3 regions of the Halomonas sp. XH26 genome follow, and region 3 is predicted to be linked to each of the others. Evidence: predicted binding sites of a transcription regulator. Region 3 holds the regulator's gene; each other region holds the start of a gene.
The links. Region 3 encodes PhoB, which activates phosphate uptake and scavenging genes when phosphate is short. Its sites were predicted from a motif close to TGTCATANNNNTGTCANA; they were not measured.

Region 1 (4,679 bases), 910 kb from region 3:
CATCATGATGCTGCTAAAAAACAGCAGGATTTGACGAAGGCTGCGTTTAAGCGCATCGAGCAGTAAACGCCCCTCGCCGATAAACTCCATCAACCTCAGAATTCGGAAGATGCGTAGCACCCGCAGTATCCTTACGATGACGAGTCCGTGCGCACCAGGCATCAACAGTACTAACCAAGCTGGGATAATCGCGATCACATCGACAATGCCGTAGAAGCTTTTGAGGTAAATCGTTGGGCGCTCTAAACAGTAAATCCGCACCGCCAGTTCAATGCTGAAAAGTAGCGTAAATAGCCATTCTGCATAGTAGAAAATGTGCCCGTAGCGTTCGGAATAACTATCTACGCTGTCCAGCAAAATGACCGCCACGCTGATTAGAATGGCGATAATCAGCGCAATATCAAACCCTTTGGCTCCCGGCGTATCAGACTCGAAGATAATATGGAAAAGCCGTGTGCGCAGTCCTTCCGCACCGGGAGTTAATTGAAAACTCATCGCGACATCCTGAAGTGGGCTGAATGTTTCTAGCGTAGCGTGGTTTGATAGGCGAAGCGATGCGCCAGGGTTAACGCAGCAGCGCCATAAGCGGACGTTGGATGGCCATTTTTATTCAGTGCTGTGGTCAGTGTTTGAGCATCGCGGCGGGAGCTTTCATCTAACTGGGGGTGGGTCGCCAGTGTGGCTAACGCTTGCTGTGCGATAGTTAAGTGTTCCGCAAGACCACTGTCGTGGTAGGCGTCCAGCGCCACTGTGGCTCTGTGTAGCCACTCAGCCGGTGCGTCAGCTTCAGGTAGTGCCCACTGCTGCACGCCTAATGCATTGCCGCGAGCGGCTTTGCTGGTATCAGAAGGGCGCAGCGGTACGCTTTCCGCGAGCGTTAATGCTAGCGCCCAAAGCGCCTCTGGTTCACCCGCTTTGAGTTCCAGCTCGACCTCGCAAATTGCCGCTTGAGCACCACCGCTGACAATCTCTCCTTCGTCCAACACTAGCTCTATACGGCTGCCCTGCCAGTTGATTTGCCAGCTGCGCCGGGTAAAGTCGGTGCGCAGCGCAGGGCGTAGCGCGGAAATGACGGTGCCTAGTGAACCTTTGAATGGCGGTAGGGTAGCTAAGCCATGCTGGTCAAGCTGTGGGCTAGGAACTTGCCACTCCCACTCTTGTCGGGTAGAGAGGCCGCCACCACCATGGCCGGCAGTTTTCACCGTTTGTAGCACGCGATCATCAACTTGGCGTAAGCGCACGGCAATCCGTGCATTCGCCATATCGCCCGCAGGGGTATCGAAATAGGTGTTCGACAAATGTTGCCGTTGGGGTGTTTCGGCTAGTGCCGCGTGGCACAGCAGCGTGTTTAGTTGAGCTGGCGCAAGGGCGAGTTTAAGCTCTATTTCGGTAGGCGCTGAAACAGAATCAGCAGTAGATGTTGAATTTTTCATGACATTAGCCACCTTTGTATTGTGACATTTCAATTAATTTTACATGACATTGTGAACTTTTCATGACGGCGGCGAGCGCACTCTTTATACTGGCGCCGCCATTTCCAGGCTCCCCGAAAACAGGCTAAAGGCTATATGGTTACCTCCAACCCTTTTTCCGCGATGTTTGGCCGCTCGCCATTCCAGCCGCTGCTGGCCCACATCGTCAAGGCCAATGAATGTGCCGACCAACTGTTGCCGTTCTTCGAGGCATCGCTTGCCGGTGATTGGGATACCGCAGCTGTACTGCGTGAAAACGTTACCCGCTTAGAGCATGACGCCGACACGTTGAAAACAGAGCTTCGGCTTAACCTGCCCAATACGATGTTTCTTCCCGTCTCGCGGTCCGACTTGCTCGACCTTATCAGCGTGCAGGATAAGATCGCCAACAAGGTGCGCGACATTACCGGCATTATGCTGGGGCGTAAAATGCGCGTACCCGATGAGCTGGCCGATCCCATGCGCGATTATATGCGTACCAGCGTGGCGTGTGTGGCCCAGGCTCGCCAAGCGCTTGAAGAGCTGAAAGAGCTGCTTGAGTCCGGTTTTGGACGCAATGTTTCCGATGTTATGCAGAATATGATCCGTGAGCTGCACACACTTGAGCACCAAGCTGACAGCCAGCAGATCGCGATACGTCGCCAGCTGTTTGAGCTTGAAAGCCAACTTCCTCCTGTTGATGTGATTTTCCTTTACAAAATCATTGAGTGGGTCGGTGAAGTTTCTGATCGCGCTGAACGCGTGGGCAGCCGCCTACAGATTTTGACCGCACGCTAAGGGATACCTATGCAGATTATTGCCCAGCACGGTGAAATTTTTATCATTCTGGCCTGTTTGTTTGGCTTTTTTATGGCTTGGGGCGTTGGTGCGAATGATGTTGCCAATGCGATGGGAACCTCGGTGGGGTCAAAAGCGATCACCATCAAACAAGCCATTATAATTGCGGTTGTCTTTGAGTTTTTAGGTGCTTGGCTGGCGGGTGGTGAAGTGACCAACACCATTCGTAAAGGCATTATCGACCCAGAGTTGCTCCAGGAAGACCCGCAGTTACTGGTGTACGGTATGCTGGCAGCGTTGCTGGCAGCGGGTACTTGGCTACTGGCAGCATCGATGAAAGGTTGGCCGGTTTCCACGACGCATTCCATTGTAGGTGCCATTGTGGGCTTTGCCGTAGCGGGATTGGGTGCTTCTACGGTGGATTGGGGCGCTGTTGGCACCATTGCGGCAAGCTGGGTCGTTTCTCCTCTGTTGGCAGGTACTATCGGTTTTGTGCTGTTTAAATCAGTGCATCACCTGATTTTTGAAAATGATAATCCATTTGCTGCTGCCAAACGCTATGTACCGGGCTACGTATTTTTGGTTGGTTTTATTGTGGCGATGGTCACGCTAACCAAAGGCCTATCTCACGTTGGGCTGGACCTGACCTTTAGTCAAAGCCTGCTGCTATCGATTTTGTTAGGGCTTGTGATCATGGGTATTGGCCTGTTGATGCAGCGTCGTATCAAGTTCGAGAAAAATGCCAACGACCACTTTGGATACGCCAACGTTGAGCGCGTCTTCGGCGTATTAATGATCTTTACTGCATGTGCCATGGCGTTTGCTCACGGCTCTAACGACGTTGCGAACGCGGTTGGTCCGCTTGCGGCGGTCATTAGCGTGGTACAAACTGGCGGCCAAATTGAAGGCTCTGCGCTAGTGCCCTGGTGGGTATTGGTGCTGGGCGGTGGTGGCATCGTGGTGGGCTTAGTAACTTACGGCCACAAAGTCATTGCCACTGTGGGAACCGGTATTACTGAACTCACTCCCAGTCGTGGTTTTGCCGCCACGCTGGCAGCAGCGACCACGGTGGTATTAGCTTCCGGTACGGGTCTGCCGATTTCAACCACCCATACACTGGTAGGGGCGGTATTAGGTGTAGGGCTTGCTCGGGGTATGGCGGCACTTAACCTGCGTGTCATTGGCACCATCGCCATGTCATGGCTGATTACGCTACCTGCCGGGGCTGGTTTGGCTATTCTGTTCTTCTTTATGTTCAAAGGCATGTTTGGTTAACAGCAAGGGGTAACCCCGCCCAATACGTTACTGCTTGGCCAAACGCATAGCGGCATCTTCTTTTTCACAAGAAGGTGCCGCTGTTTTTTATGCTCTGTTAAAGTAAACGCTGATACTTTCATTCACCTGCTGCCGGAGAGCGGCCCTTGGACACACGCTTCCCTTTTGTTGATTGGTTTCGTAATGCTTCCCCTTACATTAACGCGCACCGGGGACGAACCTTTGTCATCTTAATTGAGGGCGAAGCCATGGCGTCTGGCCGAGGAGAGCAGCTGATTCAAGATTTAGCGCTGCTACACACTCTGGGGGTGCGGCTAGTTGTGGTGTTTGGTATTCGCCCACAAGTGCATGACGCATTGACGGCTGCCGGTGTCGAGCCAACACGGGTGGATGGCCGTTGGGTAGCTGACCGAGCGGTGATGACCCACGTGGAACAGGTGGCCGCGCACCAGCGCTTATGGCTAGAAGCTCGTCTTTCCTTGGGGCTGCCTAGCACGCCACTACACGGTGTAGAGCTTAGCGTGATTTCCGGCAACTTGGTGACCGCTAAGCCATTAGGAGTGCGCGAAGGCGTCGATTTTGATCACAGTGGTGAAGTACGCCGAGTGCGCTCGAGCGCCATTGAAGGGCTGTTGGAAAAAGGCTCGCTAGTGCTGCTGCCGCCGCTGGGTTTCTCCAGCACAGGTGAAGTGTTTGATTTAGATGCCTCGGAAGTCGCACAACATGCTGCCGTCGCGCTGAAAGCGGATAAGCTGATTCTATTAGGCGAATCGGAAGGGCTTGAAGACGAGCAGGGCGCGCTATTGCGCCAGCTTTCCCCGGCAGAGGCCGAGCCGCGCCTGCAACAGGCGTTACCGGGCAGTGAGTTGGCACGCCACTTGAACGCCGCCTGCACCGCCGCCAGGGAAGGGGTAGCGCGCACCCACCTGCTTTCCTGGCGTAACCATGATGCACTGCTAGGGGAGTTATTCACCCGTGACGGCGTTGGCACCATGATCACCCAGCACCGCTACGAGCAACTGCGCCCAGCCACGTTGAATGACGTCGCTGGCCTACTAGAGCTGCTGGAGCCGCTGGAGCGACGTGGCATGTTGGTGGCTCGTTCGCGGGAACGACTAGAGCACGAAATCGACGACTACATGGTCATCGAACGTG
Region 2 (4,679 bases), 410 kb from region 3:
GGGTAGTGCGCCGCTGCCAAAGCGGTGCCCCTTGGGGAGATGTTGAAACAGGCATATCGTTTCCTCTTATGACAAGTGGCGCGCCGTTACTGTGTCCAGCGGCGAACATAGCTGGAGGCATACTCACTCATCAGTACAATAGCGATGATAATCAGCAGGATGGCAGCAGATGTGCCGTACTCGTAGCGGCTCAACGAGGTATTCAGGGTGGCACCGATACCGCCAGCGCCGACAATGCCAATCACTGACGACTCGCGGAAGTTGATATCCAATCGATACATCGAGAGACCAATTAAGCGCGGCATCACCTGAGGTTGAATGGCATGATTCATGGTTTGCCACCAGCTCGCCCCGGTGGCGCGTACGGCCTCTACCTGTCGCCAGTCGAGGTCTTCAATATCCTCTGCCAGCAGCTTGGCCATAAAACCAATCGTGGCAAACGCCAGGGTCAACATGCCCGCAAACGGCCCGAAGCCGAACATCACCACAAACAGAATGGCGATAATAATTTCCTGAAAGGTGCGCGAAACGGCAATAATCGCGCGGCATACGGCATAAATAGGTAATGGCGAGATATTACGCGCCGCCCCCAGCCCCACGGGAATGGCCAATAACACGCCAATCACTGTAGAGGTTAACGTCATGGTCAGACTTTCCAGCAGGCCAGCGATAATGTCGCTCTGGCGGCTCACGAAGTCCGGCTGCAAAAACGCACCAAGAAAATTGAGTGCGCGTCCGGCCCCTTCCGCCACACGTGCCCAGTTAACTTCCACAGAGGCAAGTGCGAGTACCAGATAAACCATCGCGCCTAGCACCAGCCCCCAACGCACACGCGGGTTATCAATCAGTGGTAAGCGCCGCCAGTGCCCCTCACGCGCAGCCTGTTGGCGCGCCAGTGAATTGGTGCTGCTCATCGCGCGCCCCCACTCGCTAGTCTTTCTAACCGGGACAGCTCGCAACCAGGATGAAGCCGATGTGCTTCGCTCTCTTTCGTATTCTGTTCAGTTTCATCATCGTCGGAGTGTTCTGGGGTGGTATCCCAATCCTCTTCACCATAGATAGTCGTGAGAATCTCACTGGTAAGCTCGCTAGGCTGCCCGTCAAAGACGATTTCCCCAGCCCGCAACCCGACAATACGGTCAGCAAACTGCTTAGCCAGCGCGACGTCGTGAATGTTGATAATCGCGGCCAACTCTCGCTCGGCGCATAGTTCACGGATCAGGCGCATGATCTGGCGCGATGTTTTCGGGTCGAGACTGGCGGTGGGTTCATCAACCAGCAGTAGCTTTGGGCTTTGTAACAGCGCGCGGGCAATACCGACCCGCTGGCGCTGGCCACCGGAAAGCGCATCGGCGCGCTTATCAATAGCGTGGGGTAAGCCAACCCGTTCCAGCAAGCGAAAGGCTTCGGCCACGGCTTCCTGTGGGTAACGGCGCAAGAAACTACGCCAAAATCCCACATAACCTAGCTGACCAGACAGTACGTTCTCCATCACGGTTAAACGGTCGACCAGTGCATACTCCTGAAAAATCATCCCCATGGAGCGGCGCGCGTGGCGCAGACGATTGCCCGAAAGTTTGGTCAGCTCTACATCTTCCAGGCGAATACTGCCTTGGGTGGGTTCTACCAAGCGGTTCACGCAACGAATAAGCGTGCTTTTCCCTGCACCGGAAGGCCCGATCAGCGCCATCACTTGGCCCTTAGGTAGCGTCAGTTGTATATCGGTTAACGCACGATCCCCAGTAGGGTAACGTTTGCCAACGCCGGTAAGAGTCAACATGAGAGTGCCCCATTTACGAGTAGTCAGGTACATAGCAATTCGGCCAGAAAGTTGCCTTCCTGGCCGATAGGGTTTCAGAACGACTAGTATGTTAATCGCAGTCGTAGGTCACGCCATTAGCATCGGCAATGGTGCGAATGACCGACCAGTTTTCCTGATAAGTAATCGGGATAAACTGCGCTTCACCGGAATTGGCAAACTCAGTCTCAAGAGCCGTGCCTTCCCAGTCGTAGCTGAAGAAAGCATCCTGAATTTTCTCGGCCAGCTCAGGGTTCAAGTTATTGGCCAGCCCATAGGCGGTGGTGGGGAACGTTTCAGAGGTGTAGATAATCTCGTAATCACCTTCGTTGACAACGCCACGAGAAATCATCCGCGCGCCAACAGAGTTAGCAATGGCAGCAGCTTCGTAGTCTTTGTTTACCACCCCTAAAATGGAGTTGTCATGAGAGCCGGAGAACGCAGTTTCGAAATCCTCACCAGCCTCTAGACCGTACTCGGAACGCAGCAGCGCAGAAGGCGCGCGGAAGCCAGAGTTAGACGTTTCAGAGGTAAATGCCAGCTGGCTGCCTGCCAAGTCTTCAACCGACTCAATGCCGCTGCCGGGATAAGTGATGATCTCCATCTCATAGCCAAAGCTACCGTCTTCAGCAGCCATCATGGCAAAGGGACGGAAGCCGCCGCAGTTAACTGCAACCGGTACGCCGCCCGTATTAAAACCAGCCACATGCAGGCGACCTGCGCGCAGTGCTTCCTGCTGAGCCGCGTTGGACTGAACCGGGAAGAACTGCACCCGCTTGCCGGTGGCATCGCTTAGGTGTTCGAGAAAATCCGCCCAAACATCGGCGTATACGGCGGGGTCTTCGACCGGCGTGTAGGCAAAGACCAAGGTATCCGGGTCGACCCACTGAGACTCATCGCTGGGTACGTCAGCAACCATGTCACCGTCATTATCAACATAGCGCGAAGAGAGGTCAGCGTAGGCACTAACGGCTGCTAGCGAAAACGCACTAACCACAGCAGCGCTAATCAACGTACGAGAAAACGATTGAGACAGACAGAGAGGTTGCATACATCACCTGAGCGGGTTATTTAACAATGCCGCTATGGTGGTGCCCAATCATGACAGCGAAGGGACATTAAAATGACAAGGTCATGACCCCTCAGTGACAGTTAAGTGAGTAAAAACTCTGTGCTACCTACTCCACGTTGGCACCACACAGCATCCTCGGCGCTCTACGAATAAACTGTTACCCACTATTTTTTTTGCTTGGTGCTTTAACTCGGAAAGTTGCGCGGCAATGTCTAGCGCCTTGCAGCTAGTGGTATCAGTGACCGGCTTAACAGCAATAGAAACACTTACAAAAGGAATAAACATCACCGCACCCTGGCGGTTTTCTATATGGATTCCCCCTTGCTGACGGTCTGCCTCTTCATAAAACCCGGGCGCCATCACTTCAAAAGAGTGCAATATTTGCTGGCAAACGCCCTCCCACTGCTCTAAGGGAAGCAGCATCATAAAGTCATCACCACCAATATGACCGATAAACCCGCCAGCGCTCTCTACCTGCGCCTGAAGCAGACGTGACAAGGAAATAATCACGTGATCGCCACGGGCATAGCCATAAGCATCGTTAAATGCTTTGAAATTATCTAAATCAACGTAGGCGGCCGCAAACCCTTCGCGCTGATCGAGATAAGTGACCAACGTTTCGTTTATCAGAATATTACCCGGCAATCCGGTAAGCGGATTGGCATGACGGGCCTGACGCACCTGAATGGCGGTAATTTCGCGCAATAGGTCCACAATAGTCCCCATTCCCAGATAGCAACCGCGACTATCCACAATAACGAAATCTTCCTGCTCGATATCGCGGCTATCGGTTAGCTGCTGGCTAAGCGCCTCAAGAGACAAATCTGCGTCGGCCACTAGCATTTTAGGGTCCGCAATCTCTAACACCTGACGCTTTGCATACAACGCGTGGCTATAGGGGTTGGTAAATAGCGTTAAAAACGCATTGCGACGCACCACGGCTATTGGCACGCCATCTTCTACCACCGCCACACAGCGTAGGGTTGTAACATCACGAAATCGCTCGGCAAGCTCTGGTACGGAGCACGCCGGCGACACAGCACTTATCGAACGTAAAATAGAGTGGGCGGTGCGCCCCGCCGGGCCTTTTAGCTGTGTCGTGGCAGGCAGCAGCATGTGCAGCTGCAAGGGCGGCTGAAGACTGGGTCGTGCAAAGTAAAACCCCTGAAGCAACGCCAACCCTCGGTCTAATTCCCATAGACAAAGGTGCTCAGCGGCAGTCTCAACTCCCTCAGCAATTAGTTGGCAGTCTAAGCTGCGCGCTACATCGAGAATTGAGCGTAAGAACTCACGCTTAGCAGGCTCTTGATCAATGCCAGAAATAAAGTGGCGGTCTAGTTTGACGAAATCAGGACGTAGTTCAGACCAATGGCGCAAACTGGAATGGCCAGCCCCTAAGTCATCTAGCGCCACTTGAAAGCCCATGTCGCGATAGTGGGCTACTGCTTGACGCATCAGCTCGTAATCATGAATAGGCACATGTTCAGTCAGCTCGATCACTACCCGCTCTGGGGGCAAGCCGCTCTCTTGAATGAAACTCAACGTTAAGCCTTCACGGAAGTCACGCTCAACAATCGTCAGCGGCATCACGTTCAGAAACAGCAATCCCGGCAGTTCAAGTTCTGCAAAACGCTGAATCGCTAGTCGTCGACACAGTAAATCCAGTTCGACTAACAATCCTGCCTGAGTCGCCACCTCAAACAGGCGTAACGGCGAGTGTAGCGGCGATGTTTTCGGGCCACGAATAAGGGCTTCATAGCCATAAATAGCCTGTTGATTGGCATTCACAATGGGCTGAAACAACACATG
Region 3 (4,679 bases):
CAAATGGCACATGAGCATTATTTGACCATACTAACATGACACCGTGACACACTTATACAACATCTAGACAGCATTGCGCGGTATGGACTCGTCTTCGACAACGCGTGATGGCGGAAAAACACAGCGAAAGAGAGCCCCTTCGCCAGGGTGGGATTCAATTTGTAGCAGTGCATCATGTCTCAGCAGCACATGTTTCACAATCGCTAGACCAAGGCCCGTTCCACCGGTAGCCGTACTGCGACCTTTATCAACACGATAAAAACGCTCGGTTAAACGCGGAATGTGGACAGGATCTATTCCTTCGCCGTCGTCGTCGACTTCAATACAAGCACTGCCATTCGGCATGGTTTTCCAGCGAAGTGTTATCTGACTACCCTCTGGCGTATACCGCACAGCGTTAAACACTAGGTTTGAAATCGCACTATGCAGTTCTTGCTCGCTGCCAATGAGCCGCGCATCACTTTCAAGCACGACTTGGACATTGTGCTGTTGATTAGAGAGCGCTAGCGCATCGCGGCGAATACTGTCGAGCATCGGCCCTAACACCAGCGCATGATGATCCTCGCCACCTTGGTCAATTTCTAACCGAGAGAGCAGTAGCAGATCATTGACTAAGTTTTGCATACGCTTCGTCTGCTCTTCCATTTGAGCAATACCTCGGCCCAAACGTGGTGGAAGTTGCTCTTTCAAGTCGCCGTAAGTTTCTAAATAACCCGTCAGTACTGTTAGCGGCGTGCGCAGCTCATGGGAAACATTGGCGACAAAATCACGACGCATCTGCTCTAGGCGATGCAAACGGGTAATGTCTCGCGCCATTACCAAGCGTTCATCATCACCATAGAGTGTAATTTGATATTGCAGGATACGCCGTTCATCGATGGGCGACGTTAACGTTAGCGGCTCACCGTATTTACGCGCATTAAAGTAGCTGATAAATCGAGGATCACGAAGCAGGTTGGTAATATGCTGGCCACGGTCGTGGGCCGTTTGTAACCCCAGCATTTCGGTCGCGGCACTATTCCACCATTCTAAGTCACCATGTCGATCTAGCATAACGACACTGTCACGCATCGCTTCGGATGATTCCTGAATACGCGCAAGAGTGGCACGTAAGCGATTCTGGGTAATCCGTTGGCTCTTTTGGTAGCGATACAAGCGATCAAAAAGTTCGCCCCACATACCGCTTGCAGCAGGGGGTTCATCATGAGGGTGGAGCGTTAACCACTTAAAGAGTGCACGCAGTTGGCGCAGTTGATAAACCAAGCAAACGGCAAGGCCTGCAGCAACCCCAAGCCCTGGCATACCTAGCAACCATCCGAGACAAGCCCCCAGGGCAGCTAACCATGCAATCCGCCATAGTTCTCGGCTCCACAGGCGCACCGTTACACCCGCGCGGAAAAACGGTACCCAGTGCCTCTCACCGTTTGAATGAGACTCTGGTGAGCTTCCCCTAAGGCCTTACGTAGACGTCGGATGTGAACATCTACCGTCCGCTCTTCAACGTATACGTTACCACCCCACACTTGATCGAGCAGTTGGCTACGTGTATAGGCGCGCTCTTGGTGCGTCATGAAAAACTGCAGCAGGCGGTACTCCGTCGGCCCCATTTCTAACGCCTTACCGTAAGCACTCACACGATGGCTCACTGGGTCTAATAGCAAGCCATTAATTTCAATAGGATCTTCGACACCACGGGGGGTAGTACGTCGCAATACTGCTTTTAAGCGAGCCACCAGTTCGCGGGGAGAGAAAGGCTTGGTGATATAGTCATCCGCCCCGGCCTCAAGTCCTTGAATCTTGTTATCTTCTTCGCCTTTAGCGGTCAGCATAATGATAGGCACTTCGGCAGTGGCTTCTTCACGCTTTAAGCGCCTTGCAAGCTCAATACCACTGGTGCCCGGCATCATCCAATCCAGCAAAAGCAGATCTGGCTGGTGGTCAACCATCATCGCGTGGGCATCCTGGGCGTTATCCGCTTCAAGCACGCGATAGTCAGCCATTTCCAGCGCCACTGCGATCATCTCGCGAATAGGCGCCTCATCATCGACAATCAAAACGGTCTTGGCGGTCATTCCAGGGCCTCACGGTGTTCAATGAAAACTAATTTAAAAAAATAGTTCAAAAAAACAGTTCAAAGACATGTCAGTGACGATAACACCATGACTTGATGACAATTCTATGACATAGAGGATATTTAGCCAGTTATTGGCCACCAACTTAGTGCAATACCTGCAAAAATTAACAAGCCTGACCAATGATTATTAAGAAATGCCTGGAAGCAGCGGTCGCGCTCACGGCCAGCAATTAATCGTTGTTGGTGGACAAACGTGGCGGCCATAGCGGCTAGCCCAAGCCAGAAAAAGCCACCTAAACCAACACGCCATCCTACCCAGGCAAGTAGTCCAAGTGCCGCCACTTGCAGCACACCAATTATCAGACGATCAGCGCTACCAAACAGCACAGCGGTAGATTTGATACCAATTTTTAGGTCATCGTCGCGGTCAACCATGGCGTATTGAGTATCGTAGGCAACGGTCCACAGCACATTAGCGCTAAACAATAGCCATGCTTCAAACGGTACATGACCCAATACCGCACCGAATGCCATGGGGATCGCCCAAGAGAATGCAGCCCCCAGCACCACCTGAGGTAAATGGGTGTAGCGCTTCATAAACGGGTAAATGAACGCTAATACAACACCACCTATCGACAACAGCACCGTAAACCAATTGGTCAATAGCACTAAAATGAAAGCAGTGGCTACCAGCGCTATAAACAGCAGCTGCGCCTCGGCTTCACTGATACGACCAGTGGCTAGCGGACGATGTTTAGTGCGCTTTACATGGCCATCGAAATGACGATCAGCATAATCATTAACCACGCAGCCCGCAGCGCGCATAACATAAACGCCAGAAATAAAGATCAGCAGAACATTCCGTCCAGGCACGCCCTCTGCCGCTATCCACAAAGCCCACAAGGTGGGCCACATCAATAGCCAAGTACCAATCGGGCGATCCAACCGCATTAAATGTAAAAAATCAGCCACTCGAGCCCATCCCGTTGGCCTCAACAGAGAACGGTCCATGCTTACCTCTCAAAAAGAAAACGCTGGCGATAGCCTAGCGCGAAGACAGGGCAAGATCATCTGCCATGGTTGATAAAAAGTATTCCTGCACTAACAGCGACAGCCCACTGTGCTGAAACACTGAGCGCCGACCCCATACGCTATCTAAAAGCGACGCAGAGTGTTCCGCGACAAAGCGTGGCTGATGGCGAGTGGCGTAGAGTGGCCCGCGCACCAAGTCAGGTTGTTGAAACAGCCAGCTGCCTAGTGAACGCTCGCCAAGCCCTTCTAACCCCTTACCTTGTAATTGACTAAGTGGCGCTACCGAGCGTGCTACTACCCAGGGCTTATCACCTACACACAACGCTACTTCCCTCAGCCATGCATAGCGGCGCGGTTCAATTCCCAGCGCTAGCGCTTCGTCCCGCAGAGGTAAGCCAATCGTTTGACGTAACAATTGCACCCGAAACGCGTTTGTGCCGCCTGCGACGGTTAACCGCGTCGTTAAGGAGTCCGTCGATGCCACCCACTGCCACCACGAAGCGCTCATTGCAGGGCGAGCCGCAGCAACAGGAAGCCAGTGAGGAAATAGTCGATGAGGAAATAGGGAAGCTTGCCGAACAGTAGGGGCGATCACCAAAGTCTCCAAGGCGGTCAATACACAGAAAGCTAGTGTAACATGGTGACCTCACAGGCTTTTGTTCTGCCGACTTTTGGTGACTGCATGCCTTCATACGAGATATCGCTATATTCCCATTCGACACTGATTATTATTGGCACCGGTATGGCGGGGATTGGCCTTGCGCGCGCCCTACGCCGACAGGGTGATACACGTGCCATTACCCTTATTAGTGCCGATAGTGGCGATGATTACAGTAAACCGCTGCTTTCTACAGGCTTTGCGAAACGCTTAACGCCAGACCAACTCGCCCAACGTGACGCCAGCAGCGTCGCAGAAGAACTGGACGCTGAGTTAATTACCCACACCCAGGTCGCACATCTGCATGTGGATAACCAACGCGTAGAGCTCAGTAATGGCCAACAGCTCCACTACGACGATCTGGTGTTAGCCACTGGAGCGGCTCCCCATAGGCCGTTCAGCGTGCCCGAAAGTGTCGCCAAACGATGCTTCACCATTAACGACTTAGACGAGTATCGCCGCTTTTATGCCGCATTAGGAGCAACGCCTACTAAACGTGTCGCAGTTGTCGGTGCTGGGCTGGTGGGCTGCGAGTTCGCCAATGATCTCCATGCTGGCGGCCACCAAGTCACTCTCATTGCGCCAGAAAGTACACCGCTGCAACGTCTGCTCCCCGAACCGCTCGGCCAGGCACTGGCTGATGCTTTCCAAGAGGCAGGCATCCAACTTTCCTTAGGACATAACCTGACAACACTGGCACTTAACGTAGATGACGCTCTATCACTTCGTCTTGATAATGGCGACCTTTATGCTGCCGACATCGCGTTACTCGCCACTGGCTTAGTTCCGCGCACTCAACTTGCCGAAGCAGCCGGGCTGGCGGTTAGCCCTCGCGGTATTGTGGTTGACCGCCAGTTACGCACCTCTCGACCGAACATATTTGCGTTGGGCGATGTGGCTTGCGTTGAGGGAGTT

Region 1: J4377_RS03855 (CYTH domain-containing protein) is a predicted target of PhoB. The motif match lies at 1,465-1,482, and genes of this name have one in related genera.
Region 2: phnD (phosphate/phosphite/phosphonate ABC transporter substrate-binding protein) is a predicted target of PhoB. The motif match lies at 2,910-2,927, and genes of this name have one in related genera.

What each region holds. Positions count from the first base shown of each region.
Region 1 is NZ_CP071889.1:832,500-837,178, forward strand. It holds gene J4377_RS03850 (ion transporter) at 1-495, opposite strand, end outside; gene J4377_RS03855 (CYTH domain-containing protein) at 525-1,433, opposite strand; gene J4377_RS03860 (TIGR00153 family protein) at 1,569-2,249, shown strand; gene J4377_RS03865 (inorganic phosphate transporter) at 2,259-3,524, shown strand; gene argA (amino-acid N-acetyltransferase) at 3,671-4,679, shown strand, end outside.
Region 2 is NZ_CP071889.1:325,963-330,641, reverse strand. It holds gene phnE (phosphonate ABC transporter, permease protein PhnE) at 1-55, opposite strand, end outside; gene phnE (phosphonate ABC transporter, permease protein PhnE) at 87-914, opposite strand; gene phnC (phosphonate ABC transporter ATP-binding protein) at 911-1,780, opposite strand; gene phnD (phosphate/phosphite/phosphonate ABC transporter substrate-binding protein) at 1,872-2,849, opposite strand; gene J4377_RS01555 (bifunctional diguanylate cyclase/phosphodiesterase) at 2,973-4,679, opposite strand, start outside.
Region 3 is NZ_CP071889.1:4,029,913-4,034,591, forward strand. It holds gene phoR (phosphate regulon sensor histidine kinase PhoR) at 64-1,380, opposite strand; gene phoB (phosphate regulon transcriptional regulator PhoB) at 1,383-2,072, opposite strand; gene ubiA (4-hydroxybenzoate octaprenyltransferase) at 2,195-3,085, opposite strand; gene J4377_RS18430 (chorismate lyase) at 3,120-3,701, opposite strand; gene J4377_RS18435 (NAD(P)/FAD-dependent oxidoreductase) at 3,789-4,679, shown strand, end outside.